3 regions of the Rheinheimera sp. MMS21-TC3 genome follow, and region 2 is predicted to be linked to each of the others. Evidence: predicted binding sites of a transcription regulator. Region 2 holds the regulator's gene; each other region holds the start of a gene.
What was found. Region 2 encodes sigma-54, which starts transcription at its own class of promoters, with help from an activator protein. Its sites were predicted from a motif close to TGGCANGNTNCNTGCTT; they were not measured.

Region 1 (4,242 bases), 380 kb from region 2:
CACCAGTACCACTGTATTCGATTCTGGCATTGGCAATTTTAGTTGATTCAACCGTGTTATTAACATCAACATCTTCAGCGCGAATAACCCCTGTTAAACGGATATATTCTTTACCGGTGTTTAGGGTTAACCATTTTTCACCTCGAATAACTAAATTACCGTTACTTTGTACCCGCAACACATTTACTGAGATATTGCCAGTTAAGCTATTACTTTGGTCGGCCTTAGAGTCACCTTTAAAGTCAGACTTTGACCCTGCACCAAACTGCAGTACATTACCGCCAATGGTTACTGGGCCACCATTTAAACCAACCATAGGGTCAAAGGATGTAGCACTGTCTTTCTTGGTTTCTGTTTTAGCCTTTTTACTAGCTTGGGTTTTTTCGACTAACAATACGGTAATAATATCACCTTCATGCCGTGCTTTATTGTCTGAATACAAGCTATTAGAATGATTTTGAGCAAATAAAGAACCACTTTGCATAACCGGCCGTGCCGCTGGTTCGGGCACTAAGGGGGCATAGCTAGGATCATCTGCCATTGGCTCTTGTAAAGAGGCGCAGCCCGTTAATATCAGTGCAGACATTAATATTGACGTTAACCCTTTAATTAATCGCATCGTGGTTACTCCTGTTATAGCTTCTGAATAGCAAAACTTAACATTTGGTCTACCGATGAAATAACTTTAGAGTTCATTTCATACACCCTTTGGCTTTCAATTAAGTTTACTAATTCTTCGGTTACGTTAACGTTAGATGTTTCTAAGGCGCCTTGAACAATTATGCCTAAGCCTTCTAGGCCTGGCACGCCTTGCACCGGATCGCCACTGGCGCCTGTTTCACTAAATAAGTTCTGACCAATAGGTTCCAGACCAGCTGGATTAATAAAGTTTGTTACCATCAACTGTCCCAACACTACCGGCTCACCTTGACCCGTTATTTGTACTGAAACTTGGCCATCTTGTGACACGCTTATACTTTTAGCATCAGGTGGAATGACGATATTAGGCTGCACTTGATAACCCGCGCCTGAGGTCACTAAGCTACCTTCACTATTAACCGTGAATTGACCATTACGGGTATAAGAGATGTTGCCATCTGGCATTAAGACTTCAAAAAAGCCATGGCCCTGTACCATCAGATCCAAACTGTTATCTGTAGTAATCATATTACCTTGGGTAAAGTTTTTCTGGGTTGCCACGACTTTAGTACCAGCGCCTATCATTAAGCCATTAGGTAGCTCTGAGTTTTGCGACGACGCGCCCCCAGGTTGGTTAACATTTTGGTACAGTAAGTCTTCAAAAATGGCTCGGCTTTTCTTAAAGCCAACTGTACTGGCGTTAGCCAAGTTGTTTGAGATAACCGAAATATCACGCTGCTTAGCATCTAAACCGGTTTTACTTATCCATAATGCTGGATGCATATAAGCCTCCTGAGCCTTAGCTCATAAATATTACAGGCGGGTTAGCCCATTATTCTTAATAATTGATTTTGCTTCTGATCCATATCTTCAGCTGCTTTCATCATTTTTACTTGCAGCTCAAATTGACGCTGCAAACTTATCATGCTGGTCATTTCACCGACGGCACTGACATTACTGCCCTCAACTGCGCCTTTTAATAAACTGACGTTAATATCAACTTGAGCTAACTGACCATCTTTGCGCCTAAATAAACCGTCGTTACCTTTTTCCATATCACTATTTAGCGGTTTAACTAATTTAATCCGGCCAACTTCTTCCATTGCATTAGCGGGTGCACCTTGAGGTAAGGCACTGACTGTGCCATCTAAAGCAATTTCCACTTTAGCTAAGGGTAAAGGTAATTGGATAGGACCGTTATCCCCCATTACTAAGGTGCCATTAGCTGTTTCTAGCAGGCCATTAGCATTTATTTGTAAGTTACCAGAGCGGCTATAAGCCTCGGTACCATCTGCAGCTAAGACGCCAAACCAACCGTCGCCTTGAATAGCAACATCTAGCTCTCTATCTGTTGTCATAATAGCGCCAGCGTCAAAGTTTTGGCTGGGATTTTCAGTTAATGCAAAAACACGAGTGGGTAAACCTGTACCAAAGGCTTGCATAGAACGCGCTTGTTCTAAATCGGCTTTAAAACCAACGGTACTTGCGTTTGCAAGGTTATTCGCTCGTACAGCGATACCATTCATGTTTTCTTTGGCACCGCTCATGGCGATATATAACAGTTTATCCATTGCTTACTCCAAGCTGTGCTTTACTTGTTTGCTTTCTTTATTACTTAAAATAAAGCAAGAACAATGCCACAAACTAAGCAGTAGACTAAATCTGACAGATAAACGAAAAAAAGTAATGCAGAGATAAGGTATAAAACAGACATAAAAAAGCACCGCCATAAGGACGGTGCTGTGTGTAGATAAAGATTAGCGGATCTGTAATACCGTTTGTTGCAAGGTACTGTTAACTTCAAGGGCACGAGAGTTAGCTTGGAAGTTACGCTGAGCACTAATTAAATCAACTAATTCTGTGGTTAAGTTAACGTTTGACTGCTCCAGCGCAGACGAATTAATAGAGCCTAAAGTACCGGTATTAGCTTGGCCACCTATTGGCTCGCCCGACGTAATACTCTGTTTCCATGAGGTATTACCAACTTGCTTTAAGCCTTGCACATTAGCAAACCGCACTAAGGTAACTTGCGATAAATACGACGAGTCACCGTTACTATAGCTAGCTAATACTCGGCCAAAAGAGTCAATATCAACACCGGTTAAGTTACCTACTGTAGTACCATCTTGGCTTAAATTCTGCACATCAAAATTAGAGGCATACTGCGTAGGTAATTTTACCCCAGACGCATCTCTAAAATTGACCACAACATCTGCAGAGTACTGGGCACCATTCGTTAAATAACCATTTGCAGGATCATTTAAAGCTGCCATATCTACTGCTATTGTTGGACCAGGTGATCCTGCTATCAAATTACCGTTTGAATCAAACTGCAATGTTTGGCCATCAAACCAAGAGTTAGGGTTACGGGTTGCCGGTGCTACAGGTGCTGGAACCATTGGGTCTGCAGTATTATCATCCCAGACTAATCGGGTTTCCCAGCTTGCTGCAGCTGGCGGAGTAGGCGTAGCCATTTTTCTAAAATAGGTTGTCGCTGTATGAGCTTCACCTAAGCTATCATAAACCGTAACCGACGTAGAGTGGTTATAAGTTGCGCGATCTGTAGGGTCAAAGGGAGCGCCATCGGTTGGTACTGCTCTTGAATCTAAGTTCATACTTAAGAAAATATTAGAAGTTGCTCTTGGCGCACCAGCTGAGGTTGGAATTGAAATTGGCTGAGTTGTACTTAAACTTACTGACTGATTTTCACCCGTTACTGGATCAACTGAAAAGCCCTGCAAGAAGTTGCCGTTATTATCTACTATAAAGTTATCTTTATTTAATTTAAAGGCACCTGAGCGGGTGTACGTTAAATCTTGCGATGACCTATCTGGCGTTAAGGCAAAAAAGCCTTCACCTGTTATCGCTAAATCTAAAGAGTTATTAGTAAACTGCAATGAGCCTTGGCTAAATTGCTGGGCAACAGTTGAAGTTGATACGCCATCGCCCACTTTGGTTCTACCTGAGGCAAAAATTGACGTTGCATATACATCGGCAAACTCAGCTCTGGACTCTTTAAAGCCAGTGGTATTAACGTTAGCAATATTATTCGCTGTGGTGTCTAAATTTTTTTGTGCAGCGGCTATGCCGCTTAGTGCAATATTAAAACTCATAATTTACCTCTACTTGCTTGTAAGCATTCTGAATTATTAACCGTAAGATACTTCTAACACGTCACTTAATTTCACTGCGCCTAACCCAAGAAGGTTGAGCATAATGCTGCCATTAGCACCGCCATTCATGCTTACACTACCAACAGGGGTATAAACATTGACTGGCAAGCTACTGTTAGAGCCATCAGTATAAGCAACATCGACTTTTATTTTATAAACGCCAGCTTTAACCCGATTGACAACGTCTTCATCACCCTCAACGGCGTCAGCATCGACTTCAGAGCCTGTGCCGTTATGGCTACCATCCCAGATAAAGTCATTCTTACCGACTTTAGGGTTGTCAACACTAAAGCTTTGAATAACTTCACCTTTATCATTTTCTATACTAATTTTCATGCTAGTTGCTGGTTTGTCTAACGTGATGTTGCCACGCGATAAAGTATCACCTGTGAAGACAATTTCATCAGATTGCGTTAACACACTTCGGCCA
Region 2 (4,242 bases):
CCGGTTAGTGGTTTTAAGTCTGGGTTCCAGTGTGGGTTGGGTAAGAACCTGGCGTCAAACACATAGTCGGCATCTTTGGGTATGCCGTATTTAAAGCCAAAAGATTCAAATAATATAACTAAGCGCCCAGTTTTTTGGCCGAGTATACGTTCCCGTAATTGCTCTGCTAGCTGGTGCACATTTAGCTCTGTGGTATCAATATATAAGTCTGCACTGCTAGCGACGGGGTCAAGTAGTTGCTGCTCACGCAGAATGGCTTCGTCTAACGACATAGCCTTGTGTGATAAAGGGTGCATACGGCGCGTTTCACTAAAGCGGCGAATTAAAGTGCTGTGATCGGCGTCTAAATATAAAATATGTAGTTCTACCTTGTGTGGTAGATAGGAGAGAATTTCTGTTAAATCATCAGGATCTTCTGGCAAGTTGCGCACATCAATACTGACAGCAACCCGTTCATATTGGCCCATGACAGCTGTGGCTAAAGTAGGCAGTAAATTAACAGGGATGTTATCTACGCAGTAATAACCTAGATCTTCCATTACTCGTAACGCAACAGATTTGCCTGAACCAGAGCGACCACTTACCACTAACAGTTTCATCATTCTGCATTCGCCTCACAATAATCTATTAGTAATTGATATAATTGTTGATTAGTTTCTGCATTACGAATTTGTTTGGTTAGCTCTTTCTGGCTTAGCAATTTAGCTAGGCTAGATAAAGTGCTTAAATGGGTTTGGCATTGATCTTCTGGGATTAAAATACCACAGAAAATATCGACAGGTTGGTTGTCAACGGCATCAAAAGCAATAGGCTCTTTGCTAACAACAAAGACTAATATTGGCTTAACCACGCTGCTTAATTTACCGTGGGGGATAGCAATACCACCACCTATACCTGTAGAACCTAATTTTTCTCGCGCCATTAAGGCTTCTAAAATACTGTATTCAGTTATCTCAGGTAATTGCTGTTGTGCTAGCTCGGCAATATATTCCAAAATACGCTTTTTACTATTAAAAAGAACTGCACTTCTAGTGCAGTTCTCCGTAAGCATGGTGGTTAAATTGATCATATTTTAATTAGTGTCGAATTAACTTTTCTTTGTGTTTAATGACTTGTCGATCAAGCTTGTCGATAAGCTGATCAATGGCTGCATACATGTTTTCATCATCTGAGATAGCGAATACTTCTGCGCCGCTTAAATTAACTTTAGCTTCAGCAATTTGCTTTAGTTTTTCTACAGTGAGAACCACATTTATATTGGTGATGTGCTCAAAGTGTCGAGCTAATTTTGCGAACTTAGTGTCTACATATTCCTTTAATGCGGGTGTGATTTCAACATGACGACCAGTTAGATTGATTTGCATAGACATATTCCTTTTTTTGGCTTACTTACATCAAGGTTTTGCGCTGGTTTGACGGTGGAATAAATAATGACTCACGATACTTGGCTATAGTGCGCCTTGCAACGTTTATCCCTTGTTCTAAAAGAATTTCGGCCATTTTGCTATCGCTTAATGGTTTGGCCGGGTTTTCCGCCGCCACTAATTTTTTAATAAAAGCCCGAATTGCAGTAGAAGAACACTCACCGCCACTTTCGGTGCTTACATGGCTAGAGAAAAAGAACTTAAGTTCAAATATTCCTCTAGGTGTATGCATGTATTTTTGGGTTGTAACGCGTGAAATGGTTGACTCATGCATACCGACCATTTCTGCAACATCATTTAATACCATTGGTTTCATGGCTTCTTCGCCATGTTCAAAAAATGCTTGTTGTTGTTGTACTATACAGTTAGACACTTTTAATAAGGTTTCGTTTCTACTTTCTAAACTTTTTATAAACCATTTTGCTTCTTGTAAATGTGAACGTATAAATTGACTATCGGCACTGCTTTTTACTGTTCTAGACATGGCAGCGTACTGCTGATTAACTCTAATTTTAGGCATGGCGTCAACATTTAACTCGACTTGCCAGCGGCCTTTTACTTTTTTGACGCTAACATCAGGGATGACGTATTCTTGTTCTTGTTTTATCACATCGGCGCCTGGCCGTGGGTTTAAACTTTGAATAAGTTGCATCACCTGTTTTAGTTCGTCTTCTTTGAGTTTAGTCACTCGCATCAAAGAACGGAAGTCCCTATTAGCTAATAAGTCACTATGTTCTAATAATAAAGACTGGGCTTCGGCTAAAAATGGCGTATCAGCTGAAAATTGACGCAATTGCACCAGCAAACATTCTTGCACCGTGCGAGCGCCTACGCCAATAGGGTCAAATAGCTGGATCCGTTTAATCACAGCTTCTACTTCATCGGCCTCTATGCCTGGAATAGCAAGCGATTGTAAAATATCGTCACAGCTGATGGTGAGTAAGCCGCTGTCATCGATAGCTTCAATAATTACTTCAGCTATAGCTAAGTCTATTTCAGAAAAAGGCGTTAAATACATTTGCCAACGTAGGTAATCTTGTAAGCTTTCGCTAGTTTCACCTTGGTAAGCGGTATCATCATCACTACCACTACTGCCAGAGCTAACGGGAGTGGCGCTAACTAAGTTGTCCCAGTCGTTGTCTAAGGGTAAGTCTTCTTTAATATTTTGATCTGCTAAGGCTTCGCTGGCATCTGTTTCAGAGCTGTCAACTTTAGTGTCGTTGCTTATTGAGTTGTCATCTGATTTTTGGCTGTGTTGCTGTAAAGACTCATCCGCTGAGGGTGTTGCATCGTCATCTGCTTCTAATAAAGGATTCGCATCCAAAGCTTCTTGGATCTCTTGCTGTAACTCAATAGTGGATAGCTGCAATAAGCGAATAGCCTGTTGCAGCTGAGGGGTCATGGTCAGCTGTTGTCCTAAGCGAAGTTGCAAAGATGGCTTCATTTACTTCTACTAATCTCCTGAAACACAAGTGATATTGGTATTGGCTAGCTTTAACTAACTATACCTGAATTGCCTTAAAACTATAGCCTGAATTGCTCACCCAAGTATACATCTCGTACTTTTTGGTCAGCTAGCACTTGTTGTGGTGGCCCAGAGGCAATCAGTTCACCATGACTAACTATGTAGGCTATTTCACAGACGTCTAGTGTTTCGCGTACGTTATGATCGGTAATTAAGACACCTATACCACGTTGGCCTAAATGTTGAATAATTTTTTTGATATCTAAAACTGAAATAGGGTCAACGCCAGCAAAAGGCTCATCTAATAAAATAAAAGCAGGCTCGGCTGCTAAAGCGCGAGCAATTTCTACTCGTCGCCGCTCACCACCCGATAAGCTCATACCTAAATTATGTTTGATATGGCCAATATGAAATTCTTCTAATAGCTCATCTGCTATTTCTTCACGCTTAGCGCGGCTTAAAGATTTGCGCGTTTGTAAAATAGCCATTAAATTATCATACACGCTAAGCTTTCTAAAAATAGAGCTTTCTTGAGGTAAATAACCTATGCCTTTTCTGGCTCTGGCATGAATAGGCTCAAAAGTCATATCTTCATTATTAAGGGTTATGCTGCCTTTATCTGAGGGGACTAAGCCTACTATCATATAAAAAGTTGTCGTTTTTCCGGCACCATTGGGGCCGAGTAAGCCAACTATTTGGCCGGCATTGACCTCTAGGCTGACATCTTTTACTACTTGTCGGCCTTTATAGCTTTTGGCCAGATGTGCTGCGACTAACTTCATGGGTTATCTTTTTCCTCTGGCGTAAAAATAGTTGTTACGCGCTTGGTCTTATTACTATCGGCATTCAATTGCTGTTTTTCAACGTTATAACGAATAGTTGATGCTTGAACTACGCTACCACTCTGTGCCAGCTCGGCGTCGCCACTAAGAGTTAGGATGCGTGTTGATGGTTCATAGCGCATGCTTTTAGCTTCAGCAGTAACGAGTTTGCCATCTTCCATTCGTTGTGAATATTTTACTGGTTGGCCAGTAGCAAGATAGACTTCATTACCTTTACCAGCACTGGCATCAATCTCTAATAGATCAGCAGTCATTTTCATTGAGCCTTGAGTAATAATGACATTGTTGCGGTATGTCAAAACATCTTCTTTGATCGAAGATAAGTTATCGGCGTCAATTTGAATTTGTTGCTTGTAATCTGGAACAGCGGCAATAGAGCTAAATGTTATTAACAATATAGCTGTGGCTGTAATATAGTTAGCTTTCATTTTGGTATACCGTTTTATTATGTTGTAATAAGTGTAAGGTTTTGTTGGTTAAGTCTGCCTGAATGCCTACACCTTCAATAATA
Region 3 (4,242 bases), 380 kb from region 2:
TTTATCTAACGAAAATAACTGGCCATAAATAGCATCTTCACGCGCGGCAAGCCGAATTTGGCTAAGTAGCAGCGGTTTTTGGTATTGCTGGGCTTGGCAACTTGGCTCTGAACTGTTGGCGTTAAGATCTGCTCTAATAACAACCGTTAATAGGTTACCTCTTTGGGTTTCAGACATCACTTGCAGCTGGCTAACTTGATACTGGCTGTTAATATCTAGCATTGAGTGTTGTAAAACGCCGTTTAAGACCTGTTGGCTACTTTGTACCTTGGCTCCGGCGAATAGTGCAGCACGACTTAAAGCATCATTTATAGCAATATGCCTAGCTTGAGCTAGATCACCTTGCTTAACTTGCGCTTGCCCAGTTGCTTCGTACCATACTGCTTTGCTGGGGGCGGTAAATAGTAATAATACTAAGCTTGATATAACTGCGCTCTGTCTTATAGAGTGTTTCATAGAGTTCCTAGCCAACGATTGACACTTAATTAATGTAAAGCAAAATGCATGCCTTATATCTGGCTTAGATATTGCTAATACTGTATTAGTGTATAACGAATACGAGAATACTGCGAAATGAAAACTGTTTTATACGCCTTAAGCCTAACCTTAGGCTTAGTAGTCACAACAACAGCATGCACGCCTATGAATAGCCGTTATGTTGAATATGCTCAGGTTGTGCCACAAAGTTTTCCAGTACTGCTAGCAGTAGGCTATGCGCCTATTAGATTACAATCAGGCGAAACTGAGCAGCAAAGAATGCTGCAAGCTATGACAGCATCAAAGCTAGAAGCCTATCGCGAGTTAACAGAAATGGTATACGGCCAAAAAGTTGACGCAAAATCAAACCTAAAAGACATGGTAATAACTAATAGTGCTTTATCCGCATCGGTATCAGGGGTGATTAAAGGAGCAAAAGTGCTAAAAACCTACGCGGTGGATGAGGTATATATTACTGAGTTAGAATTAGACTTTGAACAGGTATATCAGCTATATCAAGCCACAGTGCCAACGCAAAAGATTAAACGGATCCGTTATTATAATTAGTTAGGTTTGGTAGTTAGGCTTTAATTCCTTTGCCTATATTATCGACAGAAGGCTTGCCTTTATTGGTATAGGTTAATCCTGACTTACCTTTTTGGGATAATAGTGCGTTCTTAAATCTTTCTAGAATTAATTGGCTTTGCTCAAGCACTTGCTGGTTAACTTCATTTTGCTGTTTGCAATCAGCTAGTACGGTATCAATTTTAGCCACACTTTCACTAAACCAGCTTAGCTGTTTAATGTCGGCTAAGTTAGGTAGCTGAGCAACAGCATTATCGGTTTGTTCTATTTGTGCTATTAGATGATTTTTTTCAGCAGTAAGTCTTTCAATATTGGCAATATCACGCTCAGATAGCGCGGCAAGTTCTTGCCGCAACAATAACAGCAGCGAATCCAGCTGCTGTTGTTGTTGCTTTAATAGGGTAGAGGCTTGATCAGTAGTCATTAATGGCCGAATAACTCATCTTCAAACTGAACAATACGTTTTGCTAGTTCTTCAACGTTAATTTTATATTTACCTTCACTGATTGCCTGCTTAATTTTATCAACCTTCTCTTGGTCGATACCACTACTATTACTAGCTTTCTCAGTCAGCTTTGTCATTTGCTGCGCTTGTGGTGTCAGCGATACTGAGTCTTGTTTTTGACTCGGCACTTGGCTGGCATTTTGCTGCACACTAGTTTGCTGACGTTGAGTTTGTTGCTCAACCTTGTCTGCTTTTACTTGAGTGTTGTTTTGCAAATTGTTGATATTAATAGCCATAATCTAACCTCATTACCTTAATACAGATCCCTATGTACAGCTTAACGGCAAGACTTAAGAAAACTTGAGTAAAATTATTAAAATAATTTAAAATTGAACGCTCACTTGATCTACACCTGTCACTTCAGCACGCACGCGGCGTTTTGATTGGCGATTTATCAGCTCTATGGTATCGCCTAAACTGCCATCTTGTTGCGCTATACCACTAGCAGCAACATTTAACCCATTATTACTAACAGATATTGTAACAAGATCACCTTTACACACAAGGCAAACATCTTGTAATGTCATCATTTGGCCCATACTTAATGAGCGTTTTGCTTTAGCGCCAATTATTTGGCGTGGCTCTGATACTAAGCTGCCGCGCACAAAGCGTCGTTCACGGGTCTCGAATGCTAACATATCGGCCGTAATTTGGGCACCTGTAGCAACATTTTGCTTTAAAATAACGGCTTGTACTATTTCATCAATACGGACAGATAAATACAGCTTCCATTGGTCACCGCTTAGACATTGAATAAGAATAGTGTTTTGCCGCTGGCTAATAGGCTGTGACAAGCTAAAGTCGATGGGCTCTGTGCAACTTTTAATGCCAATTCGGTCATCTAGTGGCACAAATTTTGGTAATAATTCACCATTACTAAGCTGGGATAATTCTTGTTTAAGCCAATTGTCCGCAGCTTGGCTTAACTCTGCAGGCGTATACTCTAGAGCCATAGCATTAAAAGAAACGGCTAGTAACAGTAAGGTTAAGTATAGTTGCTTTAAATGATGTAATAAATATTGGTACTTTTTCATATGGATTCAGCTATGCTTTATTAATTAATGCGATAATATACAAATATCAATATAGCAAGGTAGCAAGCAAGAATCGCGCCTAAGTCCAATTAATCTATGTGGTTTGTGTTTTGTAGAGTAAAAAAAGAGGTAGCTAATGGCAGGGATTTTAGACTCAGTCAATCAACGTACACAATTAGTCGGCCAAAATAGGCTTGAATTATTGTTATTTAAATTGGCTGGTCGCCAACGCTACGGTATTAACGTGTTTAAAGTGCGTGAGGTTATTCAATGCCCGCCTTTAACTGCGGTGCCAAGACGAAACAAGTATGTAAAAGGTATTGCTTATATTCGTGGCCAAGCTATTTCTGTTATCGATTTAAGTTTAGCTACTGGCGGAAGAGCCATTAGTGATATTAGTAATAGCTTTATTGTTATTGCTGAATATAATCGCTCGGTACAAGGCTTCTTAGTTAATGGCGTTGATCGTATTATTAATATTAACTGGGAAAACATTATGCCGCCGCCACAAGGAGCAACAGGCAAACAAAGTTATTTAACTGCAGTGACAGAAATAGATAACGAATTAATAGAGATTTTAGATGTTGAGAAAATTTTAGAAGAAATCTCACCCTCAGCGACTACTGTGACCAGCCCAATGGATACTCAGCGTATAGCGAAGGACTTAGGCGATAGAATCATTTTAATTGCCGATGACTCTGCAGTAGCTAGAAACCAAGTAAAGCGTGCATTAGCAAGCTTAGGGGTACAGATGGAGTTGGTAAACAATGGCCGTGAAGCACTAAAGTTTTTACAACAAACTGCGCAAGAATGCAGCCACTGTGTCACTGAAAAAATTGGTTTGTTAATTTCAGATATTGAGATGCCAGAGATGGATGGTTATACCTTAACAGCAGAAGTTAAATCTGATCCAAAACTGCAGCAATTACATGTCATTTTACATACATCGTTAAGTGGCGTGTTTAATCAGCAAATGGTTAAAAAAGTAGGGGCTGATGACTTTATTGCCAAATTTAATCCTAACGAACTGGCAGAGTCTGTCCAGAAATGGCTACAAATAGTGTAAGGGTAACGTGTGTCAAATAAAGAATTGTATGACATAGAATATAAACAGTTTTGTGATTTCTTAGAACTGCAATGTGGCATAGTTTTAGGTGAAAATAAGCAATATTTAGTTAAAAGTCGTTTAGCACCTTTAATGCAACGCTTTGCAATTAACTCACTATCTGAATTAGTGCAAAAAACATTAAACCCTATAGAACGGCAATTAAGAACTGCGGTTATTGATGCCATGACTACTAATGAAACCTTATGGTTTCGTGATACTTATCCGTTTGAATTATTAAAAAAGGTAATACTACCTGAGTTAGAAAAAACTAAGCGTAATATTAAAATTTGGTCAGCTGCTAGCTCTAGCGGCCAAGAGCCTTACTCAATTTCTATGTCTGTTTTGGAATATCAACAGTTAAAAACCGCTGCGCAACAATTAAATGTAAGTATTTTAGGTACTGATATTTCAACGACAATGCTTGAACAGTGTCGGCGCGGAGAATATGACGGTTTAGCTTTAGCTCGAGGTTTATCGCCAGAGCGACGTAGCCGATTTTTTGCCGATAGCGGCAAGGGTTTGATGCAATTAAA

Region 1: a site for sigma-54 is predicted at 2,263-2,279, ahead of RDV63_RS12980 (flagellar basal body rod protein FlgF). Genes of this name have one in related genera too.
Region 3: a site for sigma-54 is predicted at 2,666-2,682, ahead of flgA (flagellar basal body P-ring formation chaperone FlgA). Genes of this name have one in related genera too.

What each region holds. Positions count from the first base shown of each region.
Region 1 covers NZ_CP135084.1:2,671,715-2,675,956, forward strand. Annotated here, with positions in the region: gene flgH (flagellar basal body L-ring protein FlgH) at 1-619, opposite strand, end outside; gene flgG (flagellar basal-body rod protein FlgG) at 634-1,422, opposite strand; gene RDV63_RS12980 (flagellar basal body rod protein FlgF) at 1,464-2,210, opposite strand; gene flgE (flagellar hook protein FlgE) at 2,397-3,752, opposite strand; gene RDV63_RS12990 (flagellar hook assembly protein FlgD) at 3,789-4,242, opposite strand, start outside.
Region 2 covers NZ_CP135084.1:3,053,937-3,058,178, reverse strand. Annotated here, with positions in the region: gene rapZ (RNase adapter RapZ) at 1-599, opposite strand, end outside; gene ptsN (PTS IIA-like nitrogen regulatory protein PtsN) at 599-1,051, opposite strand; gene hpf (ribosome hibernation-promoting factor, HPF/YfiA family) at 1,077-1,364, opposite strand; gene RDV63_RS14840 (RNA polymerase factor sigma-54) at 1,390-2,868, opposite strand; gene lptB (LPS export ABC transporter ATP-binding protein) at 2,949-3,671, opposite strand; gene lptA (lipopolysaccharide transport periplasmic protein LptA) at 3,668-4,159, opposite strand; gene lptC (LPS export ABC transporter periplasmic protein LptC) at 4,149-4,242, opposite strand, start outside.
Region 3 covers NZ_CP135084.1:2,677,446-2,681,687, reverse strand. Annotated here, with positions in the region: gene RDV63_RS13035 (flagellar assembly protein T N-terminal domain-containing protein) at 1-456, opposite strand, end outside; gene RDV63_RS13030 (LPP20 family lipoprotein) at 574-1,044, shown strand; gene flgN (flagellar export chaperone FlgN) at 1,058-1,486, opposite strand; gene flgM (flagellar biosynthesis anti-sigma factor FlgM) at 1,486-1,803, opposite strand; gene flgA (flagellar basal body P-ring formation chaperone FlgA) at 1,891-2,601, opposite strand; gene RDV63_RS13010 (chemotaxis protein CheV) at 2,738-3,667, shown strand; gene RDV63_RS13005 (protein-glutamate O-methyltransferase CheR) at 3,677-4,242, shown strand, end outside.